DNA from 3 places in the Pseudoalteromonas sp. SCSIO 43210 genome. Region 1 is predicted to be linked to each of the others. Evidence: predicted binding sites of a transcription regulator. Region 1 holds the regulator's gene; each other region holds the start of a gene.
The links. The regulator LexA, encoded in region 1, represses DNA repair genes until DNA is damaged. The targets are predictions, from matches to a motif close to TACTGTATNNNNATACAGTA.

Region 1 (10,730 bases):
CAGTATTCTATTTCACAAAAAAGTAACGCTAAAAACTACCGTATTAGTGTTAAAAAAGAGCTACAGCCAAAGCCTGGCATGGTGTCTAATTATTTACACTCATTAGAGCAAGGCACTATTGTTGAGTTATACCCGCCGGCAGGAGACTTCTTTTTACGCAATAACACAAGTCCAGTGGTTCTCATTTCAGCAGGTGTTGGGCAAACACCAATGCTGGCTATGCTTGAAACGTTATTAAGTGATAATTCTAATCAAGAGATTATGTATTTACATGCCTGCGAAAATACTCAGCAGCACTCGTTTTCAAAATATTTAAATGATCTAACAGCGCAGAATAACCACTTGCAAACAATAACGTGGTTTAATCAAGCGACAGAGGGCGCTGATTTTACAGGGTTGATGAGCTTAAACGCAGTACAAGCACAGCTACCATTGAGTAATGGCGACTTTTACTTGTGTGGCCCTGCGGGGTTCATGGCATTTATAAAAAACCAATTACTTGGGCTCGGTGTTAAAAGTGAGCATATTCATTACGAAATATTTGGCCCGCATCAAGACTTATAATACCGTTTAAAAGTGGGCATATTTTAGATAATTATTTAGCCTACTAACTTAATCGCGCACTATAAGGTTTACTCAATAGTGCGCAACCAATTAAATTATAGCTTTTTAGTATCACTTTGCGCTGCAAACGTTTGTTTTTGCCATGCATTAAAGAGCTTTTGTTGCTTATCTGATATCTTTAAACCGTAGGTTCTTTGCATATAAGCATAGGTGTCGGCTATACGTTTTCGCGCATAAACAGGCGGTTCAACTACACGTTGTTTAAAGTTTACTTTTACTTCGCAGCGACCATACTGTGTGGCGTTTTCGCTAAGCATGCCAAATCGATAATTGGAGCGATCGGCATTAATTTCGCCAATAGCTGGCGCTAAGTTGTTTATATCGGCTTCCATTTTTCTAAATTTAGCACTTACTTTTCTACAATTTTTTCGCCCGCCATCTTGCCAACATTGTAGTTGATGACCAAATTCCCACGCCGGAACAATGTGTTCCCACTCAATGCGTAGTGCTCGCACGTTTATCTTACCTGAGCGTGTAAGCGTATTTCTCGGAACGTAACCACAGTTTGCGGGATCTGGAACGAGTTTTTTACCTTCTTTTTTAATGTCGCAGCCGCAGTAGATGCTTTTAGCGTTGTCAGGTAGGGTTTTAATAAGGTGTTTTTTTGCAGTAGAAAAACGGGTGAACTGCTCCGCCGATACCGAAACACACAAAAAACAAGCCAATAAGGCCAGAATAAATCGAGTCATATCCATCACATATGTGAACTACAGGAATGGCTAGTTTAAGCTGTTGATTAAAAAAGATAAAGAAGACTTAGAATTTAGCTTGAAATGGTTACTGGTACTTGCTCTTTTTATTTTTGTAAAAAAGCTGATAGTGCGGGGAAACTATCAGCTTTGTATAAGCTATTTAACCTGAGCTTTGGTTAAGATATTTACTTACATACTATAGCGAATACCTAAAAAGAATTGCCTACCAGTATGGTTATACTCTCGTGGTAAATTAAGTGTTCCGTCACCAGTGGTATACAAGCGCTCGTATTCATCGGTTAAGTTAATAGCTTCAAATGTTACGGTTACATTGTCATTGAGGTTATAAAAAGCAGAAAGGTCATAATGTGCTGGACCTGTTGTTGCTTCTTCAGCATTACCATTACTGCCAGTATAATCAGTAATGTAGTTATCGCGTTTATTCATTGAAACGCGAGCGCCATAATTTTCTTCTTCGTAATAAAGTGTGAAATTATATGAATTTTTAGAAAGCCCCGTTATTTCTCCTGCGGATACGTGAGTGTAGTTAGAAACAATACCGGTATTTTTTAATAACCCCGGTAAAAAGCTAAATGGCTGTTGATATATTAGCTCAATACCTTTAACAACAGTTCCCTTGCCATTTACAGGTACGTAATGGGTGTAGGGTGTTGTTCTTGGGTCAAGTGCACTTGATGGATCGTATTGCGGATCGTTATCAATGAAAGGTAAGTATGCAGGGTCAACTAATTTTTCCTCAGTTGAGCTGGTGATGAAAGTACCTATATCTTTATAAAAACCAGTTAAAGCAAGTAGCGACTCTTCATCAAAATACCATTCGATACCTAAATCAGTATTTGTTGAGGTGAATGGGTCTAAAAATGGATTACCCGCACTGACTGTTCCATTTAAATAGGAGAATGATGGGTTACCTGGGTTTAGTGAGCCAAGGCTTGGACGAGTCATGGTTTTGGATAACCCTAAACGTACAACAACATCTTGCGTTGCATCCAGTGCTAAATTTAAAACAGGTAAAACATTATCGTAACTATTTTCAATTTCAACAGGATCGCTTTGAATAAAGCCCGTTGATGTTGTTTCTGTTTTTACATAACGTAAGCCTACATTTGTTCGTAGGAGCATATCAGATATTTCATATTCAAAATCTGATTGAATATAAGCAGCGATGGTTTCCTCTTCAACTTCCCAGCTTTGTGCACTTCGCGCCGTCCACTCTTTATTGAGTAGTTGTGATTCAATTGCATCAAAATCGGCCACAATAAATTGCGGCAACGTACCATCATAGCCTGAACCATAATCATCGAAAGGCATTAATTGTGAAAAGCCGACGGCTGACTCTTGATCCGGAAATCCATTAATTTGCGATTCATCATAGTTTACTGTTCTATCGTTATAAGCAACCCCACCTTTGATGCTCATAAAGTCTGTTTCGTAAGTTAAATCTAATTTGGCAGTATCATTTTTTCTGAGTACATCCGTAGCACGAAGTCGACCGTCTGTTAAATTAAATGAACTTGCATCTAAATTATCATAGCCATAATCCATCACTGCAGTATTTGCGCTATTTCCAAAATCAATTGAGACGGTATGAGGTGTATTGCTTGTCATATTATAACGATATTGCTCAGAGCGAGCATTTGACTCAGCGGTGCCGATCATTGCATCTAATTTTAAGTAGTCAGATAGGTGGTATTTACCAGATAACACATACTGTTTAAATTTTGTTTTAGATACCTGTTGACGGCTTTCTGCACGGGACTTTACTCCACTAAATGTACCTGCCTGAATTTGTTTTCCATTTTCGGCAACTGTAATAGAGTCTGGAGTGATCTCGCTAAATGTATTTCTGAACATTTCGAAGAAATTATACATCGTACGACTGTTGTCGAGGGTAGAATGCAAGGTATCGAAGGTAATTACTAAGTCATCGTTAGGCGCATACTGTAATGAGCCTGTAAAACCTAATCTATCTTGTTCATTACCAAAAAAATCAGGGCGGGGAAGTCGAGGAGTCCATAGGCAATTTACATCATCAACTTGCTCACCTTCAAATTCACAATTTCCCACATCAGCTGTGCCAATAACGTCAGTATTTGATGTGTCAGCATAGACACCGCCGCCGTCTTTGACGGGGGTTGTCCAGCGAACAGTACCAAAACCTTCTTGGCGAACTGTGCGCTCTGATTTAGCGACAGAGAATAAAGCCCCAAAGGTATCGTCAGCAAATGTATTACTGATCATAAATACCATTCTAGGGTCTGTCTCTTCTGTTAAATCGTTATAGCCTGCCTGTGCCGACGCAGCTACATGAAGACCGGGGGAATCAAAAGGTTTTGCTGAATACATATCGACAGTACCTGCAATACCTCCTTCTTCGGTTGCAGCTGTTGGTGATTTTTGAATATCAACGCGATTGAATAGCTCTGATGCAAAAACGTTGAAGTCAAATGCTCTGCCGCCATTTACACCACCACCCGAATCAGTCCCATCTGTACTAGCAGGAACTTCCATACCATTAAGGGTTGAGCGGGTAAAAGATGGGCCTAAACCACGTAGAGTAATTTGACGTCCTTCTCCTCCTTCTCGCGAAATTGCGACACCAGGGATTCGCTGTAGTGACTCTGCGATATTTAAATCTGGAAATTTACCAATGTCTTCGGCTGCAATTGATTCCGTGGTATTTACTTCAAACCTTTTGGTAGCCAGCGATTTATTAAGTGATGATCTGAAGCCTGTAACTTCGATTAACTCAATTTCACTTTTCTTTTTTATATTTGTTTGTTCGGCTTCTTCAGCACTGATTTGAGCTGTCGTGCTAATTAATAATGCACTAATAATGTAATTAAGTGGCCTGAGAGTGAATCTTTTTGACGTTTTCATTGTGTGTTCCTGCTGAATTTAGGTAATGCCACTCAGTTCAGATTTTGCACTTATTTTTTGTGTTATAAGTAAGCGTAAATATGAGTGAGGTGTGTTTGGCTTTATTTAAATACACCTCTTTAAGCAGTGTATTTAACCCGCACACTTAAAATGCCACCGGTGGCATATGAAAGTCAAGGTTATTTTTTATACTTTTTTAAACAATAATTCACTTAATTTTAATCCTCAAAGGTCAACAGGCCATGGAGTTTATAAAAAAGTATTGTTTGTACTTAAAAATGATAAATATTAAATAATGGACTATGAATGCGTAAAACTATCTATTTACCATATAAAACAGCTTATATTACATAGTTGATTTGGTATAAAAGTAAAACTGCGTTAAAGTTTGCGGTGTAATCATTAGAGGATAAATACTAAACAATGTCGGAAATTCAATTTTTAAATGTAGATCTTGAGCTTGAATCAAAGCAAGATATTAGTTTGCTAGTGGCAGACTTGAAAAAAGTCGCGACGATTTTACATTATGACAAAGACGAATACCGTCAATTAGCCCGCATTGAAGCAACAGGTGTAGTAAACACGCCTGACAAAGCAATAAACCATATATGTGAGCTTATTGAATCGTGTTCGCGCAACGCGCTAAAGCAATGGTTAAGCTGTTCACGTAGAACGTTTGATATTGGTTTTGAATCAGGCACATCGCCTAAGTGTTTTAACCAAGCTTTAGATGCAGATACATTATTACGTATATCTGCTATTGGTGCGGGTATGGAAATTACAATTTACCCAATCGAAAAGTAACAGTAAGTAATTATCTTCGCTCTACTACGGCTGCGGTCATTCTTGATACGCAGCAAAGCTCGTTTCGACTATTAGTAATTTTTATTTCCCAGACTGAACTACGCTTACCAATATGAAACGCTTTTGCGGTGGCTGTTAAAGTACCATTACGAGATGCTTTTAAGTGACTGGCGCTAATTTCTTGTCCGACACAATAAAACTGAGTGAAGTCGACTACGAAGTTAGCTGCATAACTTGCTACTGTTTCGGCAAGCACTACGTTGGCTCCTCCATGCACCATGCCCATTGGATTATGATGCGCTGGTATGGCAGGCATAGTTGCTACGAGGTAATCATCACCAATTTCGGTAATTTCAATTCCCATGGTTTTCATTAGTGTACCTTGGCCGTTAACGCCTTTCTCTAACTGCTTGCACAACTCTAAAGTGATGGGCTGGTACCAAATACTCATAATGTCTCCTTTGCATTTTTAATCATTTATAAACTTAGCTTTAGTTATATCTTTGAAATGTACACAAGTGAAATTACTTTAGCTATTTTAAGGCTTAATTTAAATTTGCGATTTTTATTTAACTGTATATACTCACAGTTAAATGTACTGTATGGAAAACCAGTTGTATGCGACCATTAACGAAGCGCCAAGCTCAAATTCTCGAATTAGTTAAAGTTTTTATTAAAGACACTGGTATGCCTCCTACACGTGCTGAAATTGCACAAACATTAGGCTTTAAAAGTGCCAATGCTGCTGAAGAGCATTTAAAAGCGCTTGCTAAAAAAGGTGCTATTAAGATGAAACCAGGTGCAAGCCGAGGTATTCAACTTGTTGAGGAAGAAGAGCCTGAACAGTTAGGTTTACCTCTTATCGGGCGAGTCGCAGCGGGAGAGCCTATTTTGGCGCAAGAGCACGTTGAGAGTCATTGTAAAATTGATCCATTAATGTTTAAACCGGCTGCGGATTTTTTATTGCGCGTTAACGGTATGAGCATGAAAGATATAGGTATTATGGATGGTGATTTGTTAGCTGTGCATAAAACTCAAGTTGCAGAAAATGGACAAGTTGTAGTTGCTCGTGTTGATGATGATGTTACCGTAAAGCGGTTTGAAAAAGCAGGCCGAAAAGTATTATTGCATGCTGAGAATGACGACTTTTCGCCAATTGAAGTTGATCTAGAAAATGAATCTTTTAATATAGAAGGTTTAGCCGTTGGAGTTATTCGTAACGCTGATTGGATGTAGTTTTTAATTTATTTTTATAAATGCGTGCTTTTTAGCACGCATTTTTGTTTTAACATTAGCACTAAAAATAGGACGTAAACAGCCAACTAATTATTTTAGCTGTAAATTTTTTTGCACTTATATTTTCCCCCTCCGAATGCGTTAAACCCCTTTGTTTTGCTCATATTTCGAACTTCCTGTTGATTAGTTGATTACTGATTTTTTATTAATTACTCAATATCACCTGATTGTTTTTTATACTAAAACTTGCTTGTTGTTCGTTTTTTAGCTAATTATTAATGTGCTGAGCTAATAATAACTCACAGCTTTTTAGTTTTGAGAACACACAATATACACAAACTCGTTGTTGGCGCAGCAAAACCAATCAATATTAAATAAGATTGGCTAAAAAAATAAAAATAACGAATTGGCGTTTAAGCCGTATGCCTCTTCGCTTTGCATTCGCAATAGCATCAAAGGAGCCGTCACATGGGTAAACTGACCTCTACCTTGTGGCTTATATTATGTGTTTTTTCGCACTCAGTTTTGGCGAACAGCCAATACAATATGCGCAAAGGCGTAACCGATATAAGCAATAATGTATATCAGCTGCACATGACCATATTTATAATATGTTGTGTGATTGGGGTGATAGTGTTCGCAATTATGTTTTGGGCACTTATTCATCACCGTAAATCTAAAGGGGCTGTACCTGCCCAATTTCACGAAAGCACTAAAGTAGAAATACTTTGGACTGCAATTCCGTTTGTTATTTTAATTGCTATGGCAGTACCAGCCACTAAAACCCTTATTGCAATGGAAGATGCCAGTAAAGCTGATCTCACTATTAAAATTACGGGTTCGCAATGGAAATGGCATTATGAATATATGGGCGAAGATGTAGAGTTCTACTCTATTTTATCTACCCCGCAAGATGAAATCGCGAATCTTGCAGATAAAAACCCTAACTACTTACTTGAGGTTGATAAGCCTCTTGTACTGCCAATAAATCAAAAAGTACGATTTTTAATGACTTCTGATGATGTTATTCACTCTTGGTGGGTACCTGATTTTGCAGTTAAAAAAGATGCGAACCCCGGCTTTATAAACGAAACATGGACGAACATAAACGAAGAAGGTACTTACCGAGGCCAATGTGCTGAGTTGTGTGGTAAAGACCATGGCTTTATGCCCGTTGTGGTGGTCGTTAAATCTGAGGCTGATTTTAAAACATGGCTTGCAGATGCAAAGCAGGCGAAGCAGAAAGCTGCGCTGGCAGATGCCGCATTACTTGATAAAACCCTCCCAAAAGAAGAGTTAATGACTTTAGGCGAACAAGTATATATGGCTAATTGTGCAGCGTGCCATCAGCCTACGGGCATGGGGTTACCGGGTGTATTTCCTGCACTTAAAGGCAGTCCGATAGTGCTTGGCGATATAAAAGATCACATTGATGTAGTTATCCATGGACGACCCGGTACGGCAATGCAAGCTTTTGCCAAGCAGTTATCTATAAAGCAATTAGCTGCGGTTATTACTTATAAACGTAATGCGTGGGGTAATGATACGGGTGATGTTATTCAACCGAGTCAAATACAGACAGCACTTGATGCCAAAGTGGAGGCGAACTAATGAGTAGCATAGTAGAACAACCTAACGCCAATGAAGCTCATCATGCTCATCACCCAGCTAAAGGTTTTAAACGCTGGCTTTACACAACTAATCATAAAGATATAGGTAGTTTATATTTAATTTTTTCGCTGACCATGTTCTTAATTGGTGGCGCAATGGCTATGGTGATCAGGGCTGAATTATTTCAACCAGGCTTACAGTTGGTCGACCCTCACTTTTTTAATCAAATGACCACAGTGCATGGTTTAATTATGGTGTTTGGTGCGGTTATGCCCGCCTTTACAGGCCTTGCTAACTGGATGATACCACTCATGATTGGCGCGCCAGATATGGCATTGCCAAGAATGAATAACTGGAGCTTTTGGATTTTACCGTTTGCGTTTTTAATCCTATTGGCATCGTTATTTATGCCTGGTGGGGGCCCTGCATTTGGCTGGACTTTTTATGCACCATTGTCCACAACATACAGTAATGATAATACTGCATTGTTTGTATTTGCCGTACATATTATGGGGATTAGCTCAATAATGGGCGCAATCAATGTGATTGTAACCATAGTGAACCTACGTGCCCCCGGCATGACATGGATGAAGTTGCCCTTATTTGTATGGACGTGGTTAATTACTGCCTTTTTATTAATAGCGGTAATGCCAGTACTTGCAGGGGCTGTCACTATGGTACTTACCGATAAGTATTTTGCGACCAGCTTTTTTGATGCTGCAGGCGGTGGCGATCCGGTGATGTTTCAGCACATCTTTTGGTTTTTTGGTCACCCTGAAGTATACATAATGATTCTTCCTGCCTTTGGCATTATATCTACAATAGTACCTACCTTTTCTCGTAAAAAACTTTTTGGCTATGCCTCAATGGTATACGCCACATCCTCCATAGCACTATTGAGCTTTATTGTATGGGCTCATCATATGTTTACTACTGGGATGCCGGTCGCTGGCGAGTTGTTTTTTATGTACGCGACCATGCTTATATCGGTACCTACAGGAGTAAAAGTATTTAATTGGGTTGCCACAATGTGGAAAGGCTCAATAACTTTTGAAGTGCCAATGCTTTTTAGTATTGCGTTTATTGTGCTGTTTACCTTAGGTGGCTTTTCGGGGTTGATGCTGGCAATTACACCTGCTGACTTTCAGTACCACGATACTTATTTTGTAGTGGCGCATTTTCATTATGTATTAGTAACAGGGGCTGTATTTTCGATAATGGCGGGGGCCTATTACTGGCTGCCCAAGTGGACGGGCAATATGTTTAATATCACATTGGCTAAATGGCATTTTTGGCTATCGCTGGTGAGCGTGAACGTACTGTTTTTTCCTATGCATTTTGTAGGGCTTGCCGGTATGCCGCGTCGAATTCCCGATTACGCTCTTCAATTTGCCGACTTTAACGCAATCATAAGTATTGGTGGGTTTGCCTTTGGTTTATCGCAATTGTTGTTTGTAGCTGTGGTAATTAAATGCGCGCGTGGAGGTGATAAAGTGCCTGCAAAAGTATGGGAAGGGGCAGAAGGCCTTGAGTGGGAAGTTGACTCTCCAGCGCCATATCATACTTTTTCTACGCCGCCGGTAATTAAGTAATGACACACGCACCGCTACTCAAACGTTTGGTACTTATTTGCATAGGCATGTTTGCCTTTGCCTTTGCTTTAGTACCTTTGTATGACGTGTTTTGTGATGTAACAGGGCTTAATGGAAAGCCTTCGCTTGAGCAAGCAGAGCAAAGTACAAAAATAGTACAAAACCGAGAAGTTGGCGTTAGCTTTACTACTCACGCACAAAGTGGTGCACCGTTTGAAGTTAAATCAAAAGAATACAGTGTAGTGGTAAAACCCGGTGCAATGCGTGAAGTAATGTTTACTGCAAAAAATAACAGCAACCTAGATAAAGTAATGCAGGCTGTACCATCAGTCTCACCAGGTAAAGCGGCAAAGTATTTACATAAAATAGCCTGTTTTTGCTTTGATCAGCAACCTCTAAAAGCAGGGGAAGAACTTGAATTTAAATTGCTTTTTTATGTTGATACCGCACTGCCAAGCGACATTGAAGAATTAACTTTATCTTATACCGTATTTGATATTAGTGAACAGCTGGTGGCAAGTAATAACTAGCTTTTTAAACTAGTGTGAAACTAGGAGTAAATAAAATGAATCAAGAATATGAGCATTATTATGTACCAGAACAAAGCCCGTGGCCTATTGTAGGTGCTGTTGCATTGTTTTTTATTGCAGTAGGGGCAGGCTTAACAGTTATGAGTGTAGGTAAAGAAGGTGGTAGCGGGGTTTATCTGCTTTATGCCGGTATTGCTGTACTTGTGTATATGTTGTTTAGCTGGTTTAAAAATGTAATTAGTGAATCGGACCAAGGTTTGTACTCAGCACAAATGGATCGCTCTTTTAGACAAGGTATGAGCTGGTTTATTTTTTCTGAAGTTATGTTTTTTATGGCCTTTTTTGGTGCGCTTTTTTATGCACGCGTATTGTCGGTACCTTGGCTTGGAGGTGCAGGCAATAATGCAATGACTAACGAGGTATTATGGCCTACTTTTGAAGCCGTTTGGCCGCTTGTTTCAACACCTGCTGGCGAAACTACTCAAGCTATGGGCTGGCAAGGCTTACCACTTATAAATACCTTAATACTGCTTACTTCCTCCGTTACTTTGCATTTTGCCCACGTAGCGATGGAAAACAATAAACGTACTCCACTTAAGGTTTTTTTAGGCGCTACTATTTTATTGGGTGTTTGCTTTTTAGGGCTGCAAGTTGAGGAGTACATGCATGCATATAATGACCTTAACCTAACGCTAGATGCGGGTATTTACGGTAATACGTTCTTTTTATTGACTGGTTTT
Region 2 (10,730 bases), 1.4 Mb from region 1:
TTGAGAATGACAGGTGTAAAAGTTGATCCAGAGGCATGGGATTTAACCGCGCTTGCACCGCATTTAAGATTGCAGTTTGAAGTACGTGATGAACACGATAAGTTACTTGCTCGTGGACTTGATTTAGCCAAACTTAAAGCAGAGCTGCAAGGTGAAGTAACCGAAACACTCTCTAAAGTAGCCGATAAAGGCATTGAAAAATCAGACCTAACACAATGGGATTTTGGTGAGCTGCCATCTTCATATGTTAAAAAACAAGGCCAATATGAGATAAAAGCATACCCTGCGCTGGTGGATAAAAAATCAGCCGCTGCAGTGGAGCTGTTTGATAACGAAGCAAAAGCGCAGCAAGCACATCAACAAGGTTTGCGCCGTTTAGTGTTATTAAATGTGCCATCGCCAATTAAGTATTTACAACAAAACTTACCGAATAAAGCAAAGCTGGGTTTGTACTTTAATCCATTTGGTAAAATAGCTGATTTAATTGATGACTGTATAGCCGCAGGTGTCGATAGCCTATTAGTTAAACACGGTGATATACGTGACGAAAAAGCATTTGAAACAGTAAAAGAGCAAATACGCGGTGAGCTCGGTGATGCTGTTGTGTCGATTGCAACGCAGGTTGAGCAAGTATTAAGTATTGCTCACGCGCTGCATAAAAAAATGAAAGGGCGCGTTGATTTAACCATGATAACGGCGCACGGCGATATAAAATCACAGCTTGAGTCACTTATATTTAAAGGTTTTGTGAGCGCGCATGGCGCAGATAAAATAACGGATTTAATCCGTTACCTAAAAGCTATTCAAAAACGCTTAGAAAAATTACCAGTTGATCCAAACAGAGATAGGTTATGCGTACTTGAACTTGATAAAGTGGCAATTGAATATAAGAAATTAACTAATAAAACACCTAAAGGGTTGCCAATTCCCCAAGAAGTAACCGCTATTTTTTGGATGCAGCAAGAACTAAGAGTCTCTTTGTTTGCCCAAACATTAGGAACTCCTTATCCTATTTCATCAAAACGCATTTTAAATGCAATAAAAGAAATAGAATAAAACTTGCATTTTCTATTAAGCTTAGTACCTTAATGGGAGGACTTATTTTTGCTTTGAGAAGGAAACGGCATACCCATGTCCTCATTGATCGAACCTAAAACACGACGGCTGCTAGTCGTCGACGACGAGTATTTTAATTATGAAATTCTTAAAGCAGCACTCACTGCTAAATTTGATGTGAGCTATGCTGATTCAGGTAAAAGTTGTTTAGCATCAGCGGTTGCTAATCCACCTGATATAATTTTACTTGATGTGTGCATGCCAGGACTTGATGGTTACGATACATGTCGTATGCTAAAACATACCCCGGAGACAAAAAATATACCTATTGTTATGGTATCTGGCCTTGAGTCGGAGTTGGAGAAAAAAGCCGGATTTGACGCAGGATGCGATGCTTATGTAGTAAAACCATTTTCAATGAGTGTATTGTTAGAGCAAATTAATACAATAGTTTAGAGGGATTTATGTTCACAGATGACAAACGAAACTTTAGACGTATGCAGGTAAATGCGACTGCAAATTTAACAACAGTGGAGCCAGTAGCTGGCTTGAATTATACGGCAGAGTGTGTTGATTTGAGCGCGACAGGGTTATCATTGCATTTGGATGATTTACTTGAGCCAGATACTATTTTAACAGTTGATATAGCGTCTACTCACCCTAGCATTGCACCGTTAAAAGCAACGGCTAAGGTAATACGTGCCAGCAAAGAAGATGATGGCACAATAACAGCAGGCCTTGAAATCATTCAGTTTAACTAATTAAATTGAATGATTAGATATTAAAAAACCTTACAAATTAAGCCTTTTAAGTAAAAGCCTTCAGGGTAGCTACCCGCAATTGGGTGATCGGCTGCTTGATTTAATCGTTCCATTATAAGTAGATCTTTGCCCGCATCAAGAGCCGCATCAGCAACAACTTTTTGAAATAGGTTTTGCTCCATTAAGCCAGAGCAAGAGAATGTCAGTAATGTTCCACCTGGTTTTAGTATTTGCATGGCAATCATGTTGATGTCTTTATAACCACGACACGCGCCCGTTAGCTGCGCTTTATTATCAGCAAACTTTGGTGGATCCATTACGATGGTATCAAACTGTCTGCCTTCGTCGCGGTATTGACGCAGTAACTTAAAGACATCTTGCTTCACAAAATCAACTTTATTTAAGTCTAAGTTATTATGCTCAACATTACGTTTAGCAGTATCTAACGCTGGTTGCGATACATCAACGTTAGTGACATGCTCACACCCGCCACGCAAAGCGTACAACGAAAATGTACCTGTGTAACTAAAACAGTTAAGTACCGTTTTGTCTTTTGAAAAACGCTCAAGTGCAGCACGGCTATCGCGTTGATCTAAGTAAAATCCGGTTTTATGACCTTCAATTATATCGACTTCAATTTTTAAGCCGTTTTCTTCAATAAGTACAGGTTGTGTTGGCTCATTACCCCAAAGAACACCTTTAATTGGCTCCAAACCTTCTTTTGTACGTACTTCTACGTCTGAGCGCTCGTATATGCTAGAACCTGGAAAAATAGCCATTAACGCGCCAACAATCTCGCCTTTATGACGCTCGGCACCCGCACTTAGTAACTGACAAACTAGTACATTATCAAATTTATCGATTGTAACGCCTGGTAAGTAATCAGACTCAGCTGCACATAATCTAAAGCCTGTTAATCCGCCTTCTTCTATTACTTGGCTCCGTGCTTCTAATGAGCGACGTAAACGGCGTTCAAAAAAGTTTTGATCGATGATTTCTTTTTCATCAAAACTCCAAACACGTGCACGAATTTGTGAATGAGGGCTATAAGCAGCAGTTGCTAAAAACTTACCTTCGCTATCGTGAATCGTTACTGTGTCGCCTAATCCAGGTTTACCTTTAATTTTTTTGATGGCTTTTGAAAATAACCAAGGGTGTTTTCTTTTTAATGATTTATCGCGACCAGCTTGTAGGTAAACGGCAGATGACATAAGGCTTCTCAGTAGTAATAAATAAGCGCTGTATTTTAGTCAAGCAAGGAGCAACATACAATGAATGTTTTGCAAGAGAGCTATAAAGCACGGTAAAGTACTAATAATTCACTTATTAATTAGCTTTTGGAACCTGAAAGTGCCTGACGCCGTTTTAAGCCCCGATTTACAAATACTTAATTCACAATGCAGAGAATTGATAACCTCTTTAGTGCATGCCGATGTGGCTCACGATATTACGCATATAGAGCGAGTGGTGCGCGTTGCAATAAAACTATGTAATGCAGAGCAGGCTAATATGTCAGTTGTATTACCTGCAGCGTGGATGCATGACTGTGTGGCGGTGGCTAAAAACCACCCTGATCGTGCAAAAGCCTCTACTATGGCAGCAGATAAGGCACTGGAATTTTTAAAATCGATTGATTATGACGAGTCACTTTTTGATGATATTCATCATGCTATTGCGGCTCATAGCTTTAGCGCAAATATAGAAATTAAAACAGTTGAGGCGCAAATAGTACAAGATGCTGACAGAATGGATGCACTAGGTGCGATTGGAGTGAGTCGATGTATGAAAGTTGGCGGCTCAATTTCTCGGTTATTGTATAACCCAGAAGACCCTTTTTGTATTGAACGAGAAGCTGATGATAAAAAATATACACTTGATCATTTTTTTATAAAACTATTACATATTGCTCAAAGCATGAATACCCCATCAGCTAAAGCAGAAGCGAATAGGCGTACAGTTTACATGCATGAGTTTTTAGAGCAATTAAAGTCAGAAATTGGTGAGTAACGTGGATAATAAAAATATGCCTAAATTGTCAGGTATTGATCATTGCCATTTGAATGTTGAAAATTTATCGAATGCAGTTAAATGGTATGAGCGCGTTTTAGGTTTTAGTATAGTACCCGAACTTGCTTTTTGGAATGAGGACGGACGAGGACCTTTAACGCTCGAGGATGCTAGTTCAACGACTCGTTTAGCACTTTTTGAAGGTGAGGGGCGCAGTAAAGGAATTGCATTTTTGGCAACAGGGGAGCAATTTATACAGTGGCTTAGTCATCTTGAAAGTTTAAATATAAAAGCGGTTCTTGCTGATCATGGTGTAACGTTTTCAATGTATTTTAAAGATGACAGTGGTAATAGCCATGAGATCACATCTCATGATTACTCGTATATAAAACTTTACTATCCATCGGTTAACTTAGGTTCGCATTCATCTAAAAAAGCTAATGTAGTTAATCCTATAATTCCCATTATATGAATTTATGTGTAAGTTTTTATCATACTGCTATCACTTTGAATAATATCTAATTGGGGTTTATTCGCTGCTTTTTTGTTTCAAGTGAAACTGTATTTTTTAGCAATTATTTGTGCTTGTACAGTTAACATAAGTGCCAGACATGCGCTGTTTTTAGGATTCAACCTAAAGGTAATTTACGTTTTGTCGCTGCACAAATATAGGTGAAAATCGTGATCAGGACGCAGAAGCTTTGCTAGGTTTTTACTTGTTTTCACATGGATGTAAGTCAGTAAGGTAACGCATGAAAAGTTACCGACCCCACTAGGTGACACACCTCACGCAGCGATTAAATCGCTCTTAGATAAAATGAACTTTAATATTGTAAGGTCAGCAAGGCTTGGTCTTCTATTATCGTTTGAAGCAGTTAGATATAAAGTTTTCACTTAGTTATAGACCTGTTTTTTATTATTAATTAGATCCCATACTTAAGCCTATTGGTATAAAATATTAGAAATTTCGTGTTGGTTAAATGTGGTAGAACTGTTGTTTGAGTATCAATTAAAGCGAAGTGCCCGACGTAAGACTGTTGCTATTAAAGTGCACCAACGGTCAATAACCGTTTATGCGCCTCATTATGTTCCTAAAAAACAGTTGGATTTATGGTTGGTTGAGAAACGAGATTGGGTAAATAGCCAACTTGATAAACAGATTAATATTGCAGACTCAAAGCAATATCCACTCGAAACACATAAAATTCTAATTTTCTCAAATCTTATAGACATAACGTTTGAACACGCTTTGCATTCTCAAGTTATAGAGCATGAGAATACATTAAGCGTATTGTGTTCTTCTCGAGTGAGCCATAAAAAATTGAAGTATAAAACATTACTTGAGGCGTATTTAACTGAAAAATTAGGATTATATATTGATATGCGTCTTGCCCACTTTTGTAAACTAATGGAGGAACCTTTACCGAATGATTTACGAATACGTATCTATAAACGTAAATGGGGGAGTTGTAATAGTAAACGTGAGCTTACGTTTAACTTACTCTTGATTGGAGCCAAAAAATCAATTATAGACTACGTCATAGTCCACGAGTTGGCTCATTTACGTCACTTAGACCACAGTCGTGTATTTTGGCAACGTGTAGCTAAGTTTTATCCGGATCATAAGATAGCATCAGATTGGTTAAAGAATAATGGACAAAGTTTACAGTGGGAATTTTAAAAAATTATTGAAGTTTAAAATATAAGGTATTTTAGAAGAAAAGTGGTGGAGGGAGCTGGATTCGAACCAGCGAAGGCTGAGCCGTCAGATTTACAGTCTGATCCCTTTGGCCGCTCGGGAACCCCTCCACACTAATTTTGTTACACTTGGCCCCACTTAACTTAGCGGTAAGAAAAGTGGTGGAGGGAGCTGGATTCGAACCAGCGAAGGCTGAGCCGTCAGATTTACAGTCTGATCCCTTTGGCCGCTCGGGAACCCCTCCAGTGCAACGGCGCTGATAATAGCAAAACTTATATTTAAGTAAAGAAAAAAGCTAAAGAAAAATGAAATAAAGCCGATAAATATCTATTACCTACAATAATCGGCTAAAGTCTATGCAAATCGACGATTTGTTAATCACAGAGAGTCAACTAAGTACACGGTTGAATAAAAGTGTACACGAACAACGTCGAGGAGAGTTTTCTCTTTTATTGGCAATGTTATCCCACGATGCGCTTGATTTTAGTCAGTTCCATTTTCCAAAAACAGATATTGAAAACCCTATTGTTGAAGAAGAGACACTTCGTAAGCAATTTGGTTCGGGTCCGAAGCAGCCTTTAGCACCTGATGAATTTAATATGCTGATTGGGCAACACAACGCCGCTTTATTATCAAATGTGGGAGAGCATGCAGGTATGAGCGATATTAAGTTACGACACTGCTTAAACCCTGAACCACTTTCAATAAGAAATGATTTAGCTCATATTCCACTCAATGTGCTTGATAATTGTGAGCTAGCTGTGCGCAGACGTATTAAGAACAAAGAGACTCAGCTATCGCATCCGCAAATGGACGTAGCTTCATTCTATGATGGTCTTAATGATGAATCATTACATCAACCGCTTCACTTAGCTACAGCATAATATTGACCTACAAAATAATTTATCTATCTACGATTTCAAATCAGCTTATGTCAGGCCCAGTAAAACAAGCTTTAAATGGTCATTTTTATAATAATGATGGCTAAAAAGAGAGGCTTTGTAGCTATTTATAATGTTAATTGCCTAAAAATTGATTTAGTTTAAAAAAACCATCCAAAAATTTAATGCAATTGCTATAATGATGTCAAATGGTATGACATGAAATGCCGTTATCATTAAACCAAGGTAATTAGGAACGTAATGAAGAAAACATTCACGCTGAATCACGAGAAAATCAAATACCCTCGTATGGTCGATGCTGCAAAGCACGAAGTGAAAAAATATTTGAAAAGAGAACGTAATAAAACGCTACCTGAAGATGCTGATTACTGGGCATTTGACTGTAAGTTTGGTAATACAGCTGAAGATGCTCAAGTAGTGCACGTTGCAGAGATTAGCAATCATATCAGCGACATCGAAAAGCAAGATTTAAAGTCTTTCTACGTAGAGATTTTAGCAAAGCCGGCACAGCGTCAACAAGCTGATTTAGATGACGACGAGTAACTCTTAAATTTTAAGTACTCGTAAAGTAGAGATGGACCCAAGTGGTCCATTTTTGTTATGTGGGTTTTAATATCAATCTGAATAATACTAACCAACCAATCCGCAATCATGCTTAATCAGTTTGAGGGATTAAATCTGACGCTAACGGCGTTAAAAATTTCTGATATAGGACAATTAAATAACGATTTTTTGTCTTGTTATCGACACGATTCTGTTATCTAAAAATAGCTCACTTAATTAAAAGAGTTGGTATAAGTATTTGAACAATATAAATTATCTCATAACCCTATAATACCAACCTGCATAAATCTTTGATCAATTTAACGAATTAAATTGCACTATAACGTCGTTAAAATTTTTTATTTAGAACAACTAGATACAAAAACTTTTGCCTAGTTCTAGCGTAATTTTCTTAACGTTAAATAGACCCCATACATAAGCAGATTGGTATAAAATTTTATTTAGAGACGCTGAGTTTTTTGGAAATAAATAACTTTTCGTGCGTATGCGCCACATTAAGTTAAATAATATGTACAAAACTAGAGTACATATCATTTAACTAATTAGTGTGTTTCAAAATACCTGATGCCTGGGTAAGTTGAGGTTTATAGGCTATGGCACTTTTTATACTTTTTAGTACTGCCACATGGGCAATCATCGTTCCTGCCAATTTTTATATCTGCAACAGGTAATATAACGCCGTCAGAATATTTCCACTGCTTTTTTTCTTTAATGAATTTTGATTGTTCGTGCAATTCACAGTATAAATTATCATAAAAGTAGTGCGCTTTAAATTCTACAAAACCCTGACTATCATCGTGCCCTGAGTCTATAATTGTCAGTTTTATAAAGCGGCAACCATCTGCAAATTCTTTAATTTCTTTAACGGGGTTTTCGGGCTGTTTATCTGTTGTATATGTTTGATAAATATACTTAGCATTTTTGAGTGCATAAGCACTATAACGAGAGCGCATAAGTAGCTCTGGTGTTTGAGGATGCTGTATTGCCAAATGAAAAGGTTCGCAGCAGTCAACATAATTTTGTTGGCTGCCACAAAGACATAATGTTTTATTCAGTGAGGTCATAATTTTGGTGTAAAGCTAAAATGTTAGTTTAACAAGATTATTGAGCTAGTAATATCTCTGTGGTTTGTTTGTTTTTCGTGAAGCAATATAACTTTGTATTTGTTTTACTCATATCCAGAGATAAGCTAGTTAATAGCTGGTTATTAACTATATCAGTCCAAGTAATTACAGCTGCAAAATTACCGTTGTGTAAAGCCGAATTTAATACGTACTCTAGATTCACTAAGTGTTTTTGTCTAATAACGAGTAATTTACTCGTATCGATAGAGCACGAATCAAGTAGCGCTTTACTAGGGACGTGATCGGGTGCGATTAATAATGTCCAAGCATTTAAGCTATTGTATTGATGTAATACTTTTAATAGCTCAAATGTTGCCGAAATTTCATCTTCAATTTCAATTAAATTAACACAATCGCTTTTATTGTCTTGTTGGTAGCTTTTAACTGTTCGTACGGTAATTGGTTGTAACATATCGCTTCACTCACTGGGTTTTTATACAGTATTTACATACAGTAGTTTATACAGTGTTTGTGTGCAAGTGTTTTTTGCTATTTTTTTGTACGATAATTTAAGATTTAGACTTTTTTTAAATTGTCATTTTTTTAAGTTATTAATATTTAATGATTTAAATTTACCTTTATGTTGTTGTTTCCAACTGTGCATTATTGTGTTGAATACTGTATACACCTGTTGAAGGTTGATATGGCAGCTTTAAATAATGATTTCATGTGTAAATTACAGCGCATAGTTTCGTATGTGTAATTTACTCTTCGTTAGCGTTATTTGGTATTAGGTGAGAAAACTGCAATTGGTGAATTTGTTCATATAAACTTGCAGCGTAGCATTGGGCATCTTTAAAGCGTTTAGTTTCAATGTGTTTACGCAAGTCAGTTAATGCAGTAGTTGCTGGCTCGTGACCTTGACTACTTGATAAGCTTAGCCATGCAACAGCATGAAATACACTTTGCGGAACACCTTGGCCTTTTACAAAAAATAGTCCTAAGTAAAATTGTGCTCGAAGTTCTCCAGACATCGCAGCTAAACGCATCCACTTCGCAGCAAGTGCATTTTGATTGTTTTTTAAATAATACAGTGCTTTGTTCAGTGTATTTTGCTGACTATTTTCGTTAGTTGGCGTTGAGTTAGTGTCGCTAGGTTGCGTGACAAAGGACAGTATATTGTCTAACTGCTGCTCTAAATCTTGGCCTGTCGGTGTTGTTTTTATCATGCTCACTCATTCGTTATGTAACTAAGTCAATAGTTTAGTATATCGCAAGGTAAAATGTCCTGTAAAAGATGATTTTTATGTTAAAATATTGCCACTTTTTACAACCATAAGTCTATTATGCTCGAAGCTTTATTTAAAATTAGTGAGAATGGCTCATCAGTCCGCCGTGAATGCATTGCGGGTATTACTACATTTATCACAATGGTTTACATTGTATTTGTTAACCCTGCCATGTTAGCAGAGGCTGGAATGGATCAGGGAGCTGCTTTTGTAGCAACTTGTATTGCAGCTGCTATTGGTTGTTTTATTATGGGGTTGTGGGCTAATTATCCTTTAGCATTAGCGCCTGGAATGGGGTTAAATGCATTTTTTACATATGGTGTTGTATTAGGGATGGGTTACACATGGCAGGCGGCATTAGGTGCTGTTTTTATGTCTGGGTGTATATTTTTACTTCTAAGCCTGTTTAAAGTTCGTGAGTGGATTATTAATGCCATTCCTTTGGTTTTAAAGCGGGCCATTGCAACGGGTATTGGCGCATTTTTAGCTTTAATTGCTCTTAAAAATGCGGGGATCATCGTTGCCAGCCCTGCAACGTTAGTACAATTAGGTGATATAACTTCAGCTGGCCCATTATTAGCTATTTTCAGCTTTTTTATTATTGCTGCGCTTTTATATCGTAACTTTAAAAGTGGTGTGTTAATTAGTATTTTATTAGTGACCGGTATCGCACTGGCTTTAGGGCTTGTTGAATACCATGGAATTGTTGCTACGCCTCCTTCTATTTTACCTACTTTTATGCAGCTTGACTTTGGTGCTGCACTTGAATTATCTATGTTGAGCGTTATTTTCGCATTTTTGTTTGTGGATTTATTTGATACCTCGGGTACTTTAGTTGCAGTTACTCAAAAAGCAGGGCTTGCTGATGAAAAAGGAAATATGCCTCGGTTAGGAAGAGCGCTAAGTGCTGACAGTACAGCAACAATTGCAGGCGCTATGTTGGGCACTTCTACTACAACATCTTATATAGAGTCTGTTGCAGGTGTATCTGTAGGTGGGCGTACTGGTTTAACAGCGGTTGTGGTAGGTATTTGCTTTTTACTTATGATGTTTTTTGCACCACTTGCGCAAATGGTACCAGCTTACGCAACCGCTGGAGCCATTTTATATGTTGCAGTTTTAATGCTACAAAATCTGAAGTTTGTTAATTGGGATGATATGACCGATGCCATTCCCGTTACAGTCGTTTTACTGATGACGCCATTAACGTTTTCAATTGCTCATGGTATAGCACTTGGTTTTATATCTTATACGGTAGTAAAAGTGTTGTGTGGTAAGCAAGACGAAGTCACAATTAGCGTATGGATTTTAACGGCACTGTTTATTATTAAATTTGCATTTTTGTCTTAAATTTATACAGTTAGATAAAAAAGGCCATACAAATTTGT
Region 3 (10,730 bases), 2.4 Mb from region 1:
ACTGAGACAATAAGGTTTAGAACTTTCAGGACTAGTTCCCCGACCGCTTAGTGCCAAGAGCAGCCGTTGATAACCTTAGCCTATTTTTCATAATTCTAATTTAACAAGTGCATCTTGCTCACCTTGATATAAATGCACTGGGACGATTTCATGCTTCCCATTATTTTCTCTAAGCTGAAAGTAATTTTCAGTACACTCATAAGAGTACGAGTTGTTTTCCCTGGGTATGATTTTTAGTTTACTCTCACCTTCATATTGAGAATGAAGTGTACCTTTTTCGAACGAAATATTTAAAATTTTCGAATCGGAAGAACGATAACTTCCAACTAAAGATGCTGCTAGGGCCTTTGCTTTTTGACTATTTACTTGCTTAGGAGATAAATTTAGTTGTAGCGCTATCATGTCTAATAGAGCAGGGCCTGGGTGTTTTGTGTCGATGTTGGTTAAAGCTGTAGCGGTTAAACCTTCATTCGGGAAATAGACATGCCAAGCAAAAAATCCGGGAACCTGACCTTGGTGGCTAAAGCTATCTAATCCACTTATTTTGTATATATCTAAGCCATATCCATAACCCACATGCGAATTATTATTTAATAATGCCTTGGTGGTCATTAGTTTATAGTTTTCTTTTGAAATTACATGCCCTGACTTTAATGCATTTTGCCAAAGGTGCATATCAGCAAGTGTAGAAGCAATAGCGCCCGCAGAATAGATCCAACTACGGTCAACATTCCATTGCCTTTCAGTTGAATCTTCAGGGTTAATATACTTTTTAGGCTCATTACGATTAGTAGTGTAGCCGTTTACTTTCCCAGCAGATGTTCCTTTCGTAATAACAAAAGTATTATCCATTTTCAGAGGTTTAAAAAATGTGTTTAACATGAACTGGTCATACGGAGTATTAGAAGCAACTTCAATTACTTTTCCCAGAAAGACGTAACCCAAATTTGAATAACTATATTTTTTACCAGGCTCAGAGTTAAGGGGTTGTTTACTTATACTTTGTATAACTTGATCAATAGAAGCATATTTATCATAAATTTTACTGACTGAAGGATCCCCTAAGTAATCTGGCAGACCAGAAGTATGGTTTAAAATTCTATCAATCGTTAAATACCTAAACTCAGGGTTAATATCAGGAATAAATCGCGCTAATGTATCTTGTAATGATAGCTTTTTTTCTTCCGATAGTTTCAAGATCGCTGCAGCCGTAAATGTTTTCGTGACAGAACCTATTTGAAATATATCATCTACATTGAGGGGTCTCTCAGTATCAATATTTGCCAAACCAACCGCACCACTATAAATATGTTTACCTGAATGTTCTAATCTAACAACCATGCCAGGAGCTTCTGAAGAGTTATGGCACTGCATTAATTCAGCAAAGTTGTGTTGTTGAGCAACTGCTTTTATTCCATACAATCCTACAAAAAGACAAAAAAATATATTTTTTCCCATAAACTATGTTCCCTTAATCATTAAATAAATCTGTAAATAAAAAACATACAGAGATTACACGTGTAATCAATGGTATTACATATAACAGCTGCTTGCAATTTAATAAAGAAAACCAATATTATTCAATAGCTTATTTAATTTTTTCAATGAAGGTATATTTGCTTATAAAGGCCAAGTGAATGTAACAGCTTTATCAGAGGTCATTCTTTACCTTAACGTGGTAGCGTTCTTATTTTAGTATTTTCTATTAATAGTAAAAGGGTAAGTTATTGCTAATTAAGAGTATTATTAGAAGCGGAGATTGTTTTTATATAAAAACTAAAAAACTTCTTTTATCATATTACTTAGATGGTACGAGTTAAATCAACTAGCTACTCAATGTCTACTTTATCGGGTCAGGTCAACCCGCTGCTTAGTCCCAATTGCGGACATTAGTCACGCCTCGTTAACGGGACGATTTTAAAAATGTGATTTTTCTGACCGTCTCTGACATAACTGATTTCCATACACTGGCCTTCAGTGATGAAGTTATCGGTATGATCATCGCCAGTAAAATATAAACTTTGAGTGTAATTGCTAAATTGGAATTTTGTATTTTCGATTACGAACGTTTCCGTACGGTAGTTTGTTGGTGAAGTCTCAGAATTGTAATGTTTCACGCATCCAACTACCATCTGATACTTTTTCTCATCAATGATTTGGCGTAAATGTGAAACTTTAAAGTAACCAAAGATACTATCCGATACCAAAACGCAAGATAAAAAACCAAAACCCAAAAGAAATTTGTTGCTACTTATTTTTAAAATCTCTGAAATATATTGAGTAACGTCAGAAAATTTAAATAATATAAATAAAAGCAGTGCTATCAGGAAAATAGGCAAAAGCTGAACTAAAGCAAAACCTATCTGAGTTTCAAAATATGCACCTGAGTTCAATTTAGTCCTGCTAATAATTTAATAGTGCGATAAAGAAGAGAGTTTAATTTATAACAAGTTGAAATAAATAGAATTTAAATGGTCGGTATGGAGAGATTCGAACTCTCGACCCCTGCCACCCCATGACAGTGCGCTACCAAGCTGCGCCACATACCGATTTGTATGCAATAGTACGTGTATTTTTTTAAAAATCAATAAACGATTGTTTGTTTGGATGTTTATTGCGCAAGAACGCTAAAATAGCACTCTTGCGATGTACTAATTGGCTAGTCTTTATTTAACCACTTTTTGATCGAGTCATACATCTCATCGCGTATTAATAGCTGAGCTTTTTTGTTAGGGTGTAAACTATCGTTTTGCATTAATTCAGGTTGGCCGGCAATGTTTAGCATAAAAAAGTTCATTAAATGCGCATTTGTCTCTTCGCTAACGCGCGAAAAAGTGTCAGTAAACATTTTACTGTAACGCGGGCCGTAATTAGGGGGAATGTAAACCTCCATTAAGGCGGTCATCGCATTAGCTGCTTGGCTTTTTTGAATAAGAGACGTTAAGTTAGTTTGCATTTTTTTAACTGGGAAACCACGTAAACCGTCATTAGCACCTAGCTCAATAAGTACATGAGTGGGTTCGTATTGCTCAAGCAATGCATCTAAACGGCGTAGGGCTCCACCAGATGTTTCGCCACTAATACTGGCGTTGATAAGTTCAATGTCGGCGTGTTCGTCATCGTATTTATCTTGTAACAATTTTACCCAGCCTTCTTCTTGTTGAAGTCCGTAGGCTGCGCTTAAACTGTCACCGAGTATTAAAATCGTGTTGTCGGCTGCTGCGCTCAGCGGTTTGATAACTAAAAATAAAATGAATACTAAACGAAGGATTGAATGAGTCATATGTCAGCGCTTTCTCAATTAAATATAATTCAGGTTAATGGTTTATCTAAAATAGTCTCTACCTTTGAAGGTGAGCTGCCCATCCTCAGCGACATCAGCTTTAATGTCAAGCATGGTGAGTCTGTTGCTATAGTTGGCACGTCAGGCTCTGGTAAATCTACGTTACTCAGTTTATTAGCAGGGCTGGATACCGCCAGCAGCGGAGAGGTGTTTTTAGATGGTGAGCCATTACACAATTTAGATGAAGAAGAGCGTGCTGCACTGCGCGCGGCTAAAATTGGATTTGTGTTTCAATCGTTCATGTTAGTACAAAGCTTAACGGCGCTTGAAAACGTTATGCTGCCAGCAGAGCTTGCTGGCGAAAGTGATGCAAAAGAGCAAGCAATTGCTTTGCTTGAAAAAGTAGGCTTGAGCCATCGAATTGATCATTACCCGTCGCAACTCTCTGGCGGTGAACAGCAACGTGTTGCTATTGCGCGAGCATTTATTGGTACACCTAAAATACTATTTGCTGATGAGCCTTCGGCTAACTTAGACAGCAAAAACGGTAAAATGATTGAATCCTTATTATTTGATTTAAATACTCAACATGGCACTACGCTTATTTTAGTTACTCACGATGAAGGGCTTGCACAAAAATGTGAGCATATTATTCAAATAGAAGCGGGTTTACTGGTAAAAAGCCAAGTAGAGGACGTTGCCGATGTGGGTTAAGTTAGCGCTTAAGTTATTTTCGCGAGAATTTCGCCGTGGTGAGCTAACAGTTATAAGCGCAGCTATCGCTCTTGCTGTGTTAACCGTGCTTACATTGTCGATGGTTACTGAGCGAATAGGGCAAAGTATTGCGCAAAAAAGCAGTGCTTTTATTGCAGCAGACCGTGTACTTGCCAGCGATCATGTTCTGGACACCGCTTTTATTACTCAAGCACAGAGCCAAAATTTAAAAACAGCGCAAATGGTGTATTTCGACACTATGTTGTTTGCCGATGATGAAATGCAGTTTAGCTCAGTAAAAGCGGCATCTAATGCGTACCCGCTAAAAGGGCAGTTAAAAGTTAAAGATACCCTAACCGGTGAAACTAAAGTTGCTAATAGCGGACCAACGCCGGGTAATGTGTGGCTAAGTGAATCGGTATTTTACAGTTTAAATATTGATATAGGCGCGCAAGTAGAGCTTGGCGCTGCATTATTTAATGTTTCAAAAGTTATTGTAGAAGAGCCAGACGCGCCATTTAATGTATTTTCAAGCAGCCGTCGTGTGCTTATTAATATTGACGATGTGGCAAAAACCGAAGTTGTGCAGCCAGGTAGTCGTGTTTATTACCGCCAACTTTATGCAGGTAGTGAGGCCGACATAAATAGCTTTTACGAGTGGCTTAAACCACAAATGAAAGAAAACCAACAATGGTATGGCGTTAAAGACCGCCAATCACCCATTTCAAACAGTTTAAACCGCGCAGAGAGCTTTTTATTACTTGCCGGCCTATTAGGTATTATTTTGGCTGCAGTGGCTATAGCTGTTTCAGCAAAACGTTATTGTGAACGCCAATACGACCCAGTAGCGATGATGAAAACGCTCGGCGGTAGCCGCTCAATGATCCGCAAAATATACATGCTGCATTTATTGCTTGTATGTGCAATGGCGGTAAGTATAGGGCTGTTAATTGGTTATGGTTTGCAAGAAATAGCAACAAGTTACTTATCAAAAAGTATGGGCACAGAGTTACCCTTAGGTGGCTTTAAACCTTGGCTGGTGGCTATAAGCACCGGCGTAATTTGTGCTGTTATGTTTTCTATTAAACCATTATTTGATTTATTTGATATTCCGCCGCTTAGAGTACTGCGCCGTAACTTAGGTGACAAGTTGGTAGTAAGTCGTGTGCATTTAGGTATGAGTGCGCTAACCGTGTTTTTATTAATGTGGTTATTTAGTAACAACATAAAAATAACGCTTATTTTGTTTATATCAACACTTGCGCTAATTGGTGTGCTGTTTTTAGTATCTAAATTAATATTTGGTGGTGGTCGAAAACTAGGATTAAAGCCAGGTAATAGTTGGTCGCTTGCAATTGCGTCTATTCAAAAGCGTGCAAATGTGAACGCGGTACAGTTAATTAGTTTTTCGTTAGCGATTAAATTACTGCTGTTTTTGGTGGTACTTAAAAACGACATGATATCTGATTGGCAGTCGCAACTTCCAAGCGACGCGCCTAATGCGTTTTTGGTTAATATTACGCAAAATGAGCTTGAGCCAATTAATGAGTATTTAGCTCAAAAAGATATTCAGGTCTCAGAGTTTTATCCAACTATTCGTGGGCGCGTAAATGCGGTAAACGGCGAGTTGGTAGCACGTTCTGTATCGCTGCAAGACAACGAGAAAAAAGACGAAGAAGCACGTGCAGGTATTGGTCGTGAGCTAAATCTAACATGGCTTAAAGATGTGCCTGACCAAAATGAAGTAACACAAGGCACGTGGTTTGGTGAAAATGCGATGGCTGAAGCTTCAGTAGAGGAGTCGATGCTTGAGCGTTTAGATGTTGAGATAGGCGATACGCTTACATTTTTAATTGGTTCGCAGTCGTTCGACGCTAAAATCACTAGTGTGCGCAAAGTAAATTGGGCCACGCTTAAACCTAACTTTTTTATTATTTTAAGCCCAGATGTACTTGCAGATTTTCCCGCAACGTATATTTCGTCGGTACGTATAAACCCAGATCAAAAACGTGACTTTAGCGAGTTGCTACGTACTTACCCTACTATTACAGCCATTGATATTGATAACTTTGTTAAGCAAATACAAACAACTATTTCGCAAGTCTCTCTCGCAATTGGTTTTGTACTTGCAATTGTAGTGCTGTGTGGCGCGCTTGTACTTATATCGCAAGTTCAAGCTAGTTTAGGTGAGCGTATGCAAGAAATTGTAATACTCAGAACGCTTGGCGCTAAAAGCCGATTAATTAAAAACGCGACCTTGTATGAGTTTTTATTACTAGGTGGCTTAGCTGGTTTAGTTGCCGCATTTTTTAGCGATATAGCGCTTTTGATTGTGCAGCAACAAATGTTTGACCTAGCAGGTAAGTTGCATCCGCATATATGGGTTATTGGGCCGGTAGCTGGTGGCGTATTTGTGGCAGGTTTAGGTTATTTAATGATTGCCCGAACACTTAAACAAAACACCCAAGGATTAGTGCGTGCCCTAGGGTAAGCTAAACTAACATGCTCCTGTAAATGCCCACCTAGTTTGTGGGCATTTTTGTTTTTCTTTGTACTGGTAATTTATACAGTGCTCTGGCATTATTAGCGTAATTTAAAAATAATAACAATGGAGCGCTGTTTGGCCATTATTTTAGGGATCGATCCTGGTTCACGTTTGACCGGATATGGTGTTGTTGCCCATCAAGGTTCTAAATTTACATACTTAGGCAGTGGCTGTATTAAGTTAGCGGATCATCCTTTTCCGATTAGGCTTAAAATGATCTACCAAGGCATTACACAGCTTATTGAGCAGTTTTCGCCAGAAACCTTTGCCATTGAAAAAGTATTTATGGCGCACAACCCCGATTCAGCTTTAAAGCTAGGCCAAGCTAGAGGCGCTGCGATTGTTGGCGCTGCAATGGCCGACTTACCCGTATTTGAATACTCAGCTAGGCAAATTAAGCAAGCAGTAGTAGGTAACGGTGGCGCAGATAAAACACAAGTGCAACACATGGTAAAAAATATTTTAAAACTACCCGGTACGCCACAGGCCGATGCAGCTGATGCACTCGCTATTGCGATTTGCCACGCCCACTCAGAACAAAATTTAATTAAACTAGCGGGCAGCGCAAGCAAAACCGTTAGAGGACGTTTAAGGAAATAATTATGATAGGCCGCTTAAATGGTATTTTAGTTGAAAAACAGCCACCAGAAATATTACTCGAAGTAAGTGGTGTAGGTTACGAAGTACAAATGCCAATGACCTGTTTTTACGATTTACCAAAAATTGGTGAAAATGCGATTGTTTATACGCACTTTGTAGTGCGTGAAGATGCTCAACTATTATTTGGTTTTAATAATAAAGTTGAACGTGCCTTGTTTAGAGAGCTATTAAAAGCAAATGGCGTAGGGCCAAAGCTTGGCTTAGCTATTTTATCGGGCATGTCGGCAAAACAATTTGTAAGTTGTGTAAATAACGAAGACTCAACATCGCTTGTTAAATTACCCGGTGTAGGTAAAAAAACAGCGGAGCGTTTAGTACTCGAAATGAAAGACAGACTAAAAGATTGGGGTAATGATTTATTTACGCCATTTAGCGACAGCGCAGTAATAGAGCCAATGAGCGATGCGACAATTGCTAATAATGCAGCGGATGATGCCGTATCGGCACTGCTTGCATTAGGTTATAAATTGCCACAAGCTCAAAAAGCCGTAAAATCGATAAGTAAACCCGATATGTCTACTGAGGTTCTTATTAGAGAATCTTTAAAATCTATGTTGTGAGTAACCCATGATTGAAGCGGATCGCTTAATTGATGCGACTGAAAAAACAAATGAAGACTCTATAGATCGTGCAATAAGACCAAAACTTTTAGCCGACTACAGAGGCCAGCCTCATGTTAAGCAGCAAATGGAAATTTTTATTGAAGCTGCCCGAACCCGTGGTGAAGCGCTCGATCATTTATTAATATTTGGCCCACCTGGGCTTGGTAAAACCACGCTTGCAAATATTGTAGCCAACGAATTACACGTAAGCATTAAAACAACATCAGGCCCTGTACTTGAAAAAGCAGGCGATTTAGCTGCGTTACTGACTAATTTAGAAGAAGGCGACGTTCTGTTTATAGATGAAATACACAGGCTAAGCCCGCAAGTTGAAGAAATACTGTATCCCGCAATGGAAGACTACCAGCTTGATATAATGATTGGTGAAGGCCCAGCTGCGCGTTCTATTAAATTAGACTTACCTGCATTTACACTTATTGGTGCAACCACACGAGCAGGCTCACTTACATCGCCACTGCGTGACCGTTTTGGAATTGTGCAGCGATTAGAGTTTTATTCTGTAGAAGATTTATCGCACATAGTAGGACGTTCAGCACATTACCTTGATTTAGAAATGTGTGATGATGGCGCTACCGAAATCGCGCAGCGCTCGCGGGGTACACCACGTATTGCAAACCGCTTATTGCGCCGTGTACGCGATTACACTCAAGTAAAATCTGACGGCACAGTAAACGCCGATGTAGCTAAGCAAGCCCTTGATATGATTGACGTAGATAAAAGTGGTTTTGATTATATGGACCGTAAATATTTACTCGCTATAATTGAAAAATTTATGGGCGGCCCAGTAGGGCTCGACAATGTAGCGGCTGCTATTGGCGAAGAGCGCGAAACAATAGAAGATGTGATAGAACCATTTTTGATCCAACAAGGATTTATTCAGCGCACACCTCGCGGGCGAATAGTCTCTGACAGTGCATACCATCACTTTGGATTAATGCCAAAAAAGACGACTTAATCTAAATTTCAATTAATCACTTGCGCTTGCATAAGTAAATGTACAGCAAGCGCGTATACCTAATTTTATAATGTTACCCACCATATTTTCACATAGTTACTCTAAACCAAGTTATTACAATTTTACCCACTATATAATCAGTTAACGCTTAATTCACAGAGCGTTAAGACTTGCGTGGCTATGCTGCGGGCTATTAGATAGATAGAGTATATTGCATAGCCGTTATCGTATTAGGCTGTTACAGTGTTGTTTAGTTTGCAATAATACTTAATCAATTAGAGGGATTAAATCTGACGTTAACCGTGTCAAAAATTTCTGATATACGACTGCATGGATGCAGAGCAATGAGTGATAACAACTAAATAACGAAATTTTTGCCTTGTTATAGATACGATTTTCTTATCTCAAAATAGATCGCTCAATTAAGCAAATTGGTATTAAATGATTTCAATTTTTTTGGCAAAAAAAACCCGCAAAAAATGCGGGTAAACAACAAGTTGAAGGAAGTAATCTTGGGGAACTACATTTTACACAACTAGGTTTTATCCTAAAAATGTAAAACAATGTAATACGATAAAATATCCTATTACTAAGAACTTTGCTTAATGAAGCTATTTCACTCAGTGCCAGCTCGGTATGGGGAGATAATACGCAATATATATTTATTATTCAAACTAGAAAATTTATAATTTCGGATTATAAAAACTAATGCAATGAAATTTCTGGTTGTTTAAAACTTGTTCATTAATGTTTTTTTCTGTTTGTAAGTTAATGAAAATTAGTGATTAAGTTTGAGTTTGCACTGCTTGTCGCTATTAGTTTTACTATTACCTTTAGATTTTGTTTAAGTTTTTTGAGTGTTTATGCAGTGATTTTGAATAAATGAGGCGTTTTATGATGTTTTGCTTGTATATTTAAGCATATCTTGAGCACATTATTAAATAGCGGAAATGGCTTTAAATTCTTTTGCTAGATAATTGCGAAATAAAGGTTATTTCAACGTTTTTTGTTGCTTATTCATAGCAATATCGTTGTCAGTTTGAAATGGACTCGATACACTATGTGCAACTTTTGGCTGCACGAGCGGTCATATTTACACAAATCAATCAATTTGACGTATTTTGATACTATTTAGGAGTTTCACGTGGGATCAGGGCTTAATTTTTTGGATTTAATATTAGAAGCCAGTTTGCTTGTTCAACTAGTAATGTTAGGGCTAGTTGCTATGTCTGTAATGTCATGGGCAATTATTTTTCAGCGTAAAAAAGCAATATCAGATGCGTTAGCAAGTGCTAAAAAGTTTGAACAAAAATTTTGGTCTGGTATTGATTTAAGTAAACTATATAACGAAATTTCATCACGTAACGGTCAATCTGAAGGTATTGAAGCTCTATTTACAGCCGGTTTTAAAGAGTTTGCACGACATAAGAAAAACACCTTTCAAAGTGCGAGTATTGTAATGGAAGGTACACACCGCTCTATGCGCGTGGCACTCTCTCGAGAAATAGAGAAAATAGAGTCAAGCTTATCATTTTTAGCGACAGTGGGTTCAATTAGCCCATATATAGGCTTGTTTGGTACTGTATGGGGCATTATGAATGCTTTTATAGCATTAGGTGAAGTTAAACAAGCTACGTTGCAGATGGTAGCACCTGGTATAGCAGAAGCACTTATTGCCACAGCAATGGGTTTGTTTGCAGCTATTCCTGCTGTTATTGCTTACAACCGTTTTTCTAATAAAGTTGAAAAGCTAGAATCTCACTACATTAATTTTATGGAAGAGTTCGCTAATATTTTACACCGTCAAGCAGCTACACAAATAGAGGCCCAAGCGAATGTATCAGCGTAAGAAGCGCCGTCCGGTCGCAGAAATTAATGTAGTTCCTTACATTGATGTAATGTTGGTGCTACTGATTATATTTATGGCAACAGCGCCACTTATTACACATG

Region 2: LOS73_RS14760 (SulA-like leucine-rich domain-containing protein) is a predicted target of LexA. The motif match lies at 8,550-8,569, and genes of this name have one in related genera.
Region 3: ruvC (crossover junction endodeoxyribonuclease RuvC) is a predicted target of LexA. The motif match lies at 6,550-6,569, and genes of this name have one in related genera.

The regions. Positions count from the first base shown of each region.
Region 1 is NZ_CP087225.1:4,794,769-4,805,498, reverse strand. Features, by position in the region: gene hmpA (NO-inducible flavohemoprotein) at 1-564, shown strand, start outside; gene LOS73_RS20755 (endonuclease) at 660-1,313, opposite strand; gene LOS73_RS20750 (TonB-dependent receptor) at 1,506-4,217, opposite strand; gene LOS73_RS20745 (hypothetical protein) at 4,641-5,021, shown strand; gene LOS73_RS20740 (PaaI family thioesterase) at 5,032-5,472, opposite strand; gene lexA (transcriptional repressor LexA) at 5,640-6,257, shown strand; gene coxB (cytochrome c oxidase subunit II) at 6,726-7,868, shown strand; gene ctaD (cytochrome c oxidase subunit I) at 7,868-9,460, shown strand; gene LOS73_RS20720 (cytochrome c oxidase assembly protein) at 9,460-9,990, shown strand; gene LOS73_RS20715 (cytochrome c oxidase subunit 3) at 10,026-10,730, shown strand, end outside.
Region 2 is NZ_CP087225.1:3,441,432-3,452,161, reverse strand. Features, by position in the region: gene hrpA (ATP-dependent RNA helicase HrpA) at 1-1,056, shown strand, start outside; gene LOS73_RS14815 (response regulator) at 1,132-1,512, shown strand; gene LOS73_RS14810 (PilZ domain-containing protein) at 1,521-1,817, shown strand; gene LOS73_RS14805 (class I SAM-dependent methyltransferase) at 1,838-3,028, opposite strand; gene LOS73_RS14800 (HD domain-containing protein) at 3,093-3,824, shown strand; gene LOS73_RS14795 (VOC family protein) at 3,841-4,296, shown strand; gene LOS73_RS14790 (M48 family metallopeptidase) at 4,807-5,505, shown strand; tRNA gene LOS73_RS14785 (tRNA-Tyr) at 5,549-5,633, opposite strand; tRNA gene LOS73_RS14780 (tRNA-Tyr) at 5,683-5,767, opposite strand; gene LOS73_RS14775 (VC2046/SO_2500 family protein) at 5,880-6,407, shown strand; gene LOS73_RS14770 (DUF6172 family protein) at 6,666-6,968, shown strand; gene LOS73_RS14765 (YchJ family protein) at 7,574-8,053, opposite strand; gene LOS73_RS14760 (SulA-like leucine-rich domain-containing protein) at 8,091-8,525, opposite strand; gene LOS73_RS14755 (tetratricopeptide repeat protein) at 8,818-9,282, opposite strand; gene LOS73_RS14750 (NCS2 family permease) at 9,400-10,692, shown strand.
Region 3 is NZ_CP087225.1:2,405,130-2,415,859, forward strand. Features, by position in the region: gene LOS73_RS10335 (serine hydrolase domain-containing protein) at 88-1,458, opposite strand; gene LOS73_RS10340 (hypothetical protein) at 1,890-2,393, opposite strand; tRNA gene LOS73_RS10345 (tRNA-Pro) at 2,473-2,549, opposite strand; gene LOS73_RS10350 (arylesterase) at 2,660-3,283, opposite strand; gene LOS73_RS10355 (ABC transporter ATP-binding protein) at 3,284-3,997, shown strand; gene LOS73_RS10360 (ABC transporter permease) at 3,987-6,488, shown strand; gene ruvC (crossover junction endodeoxyribonuclease RuvC) at 6,618-7,142, shown strand; gene ruvA (Holliday junction branch migration protein RuvA) at 7,145-7,762, shown strand; gene ruvB (Holliday junction branch migration DNA helicase RuvB) at 7,770-8,780, shown strand; gene tolQ (protein TolQ) at 9,925-10,629, shown strand; gene tolR (protein TolR) at 10,616-10,730, shown strand, end outside.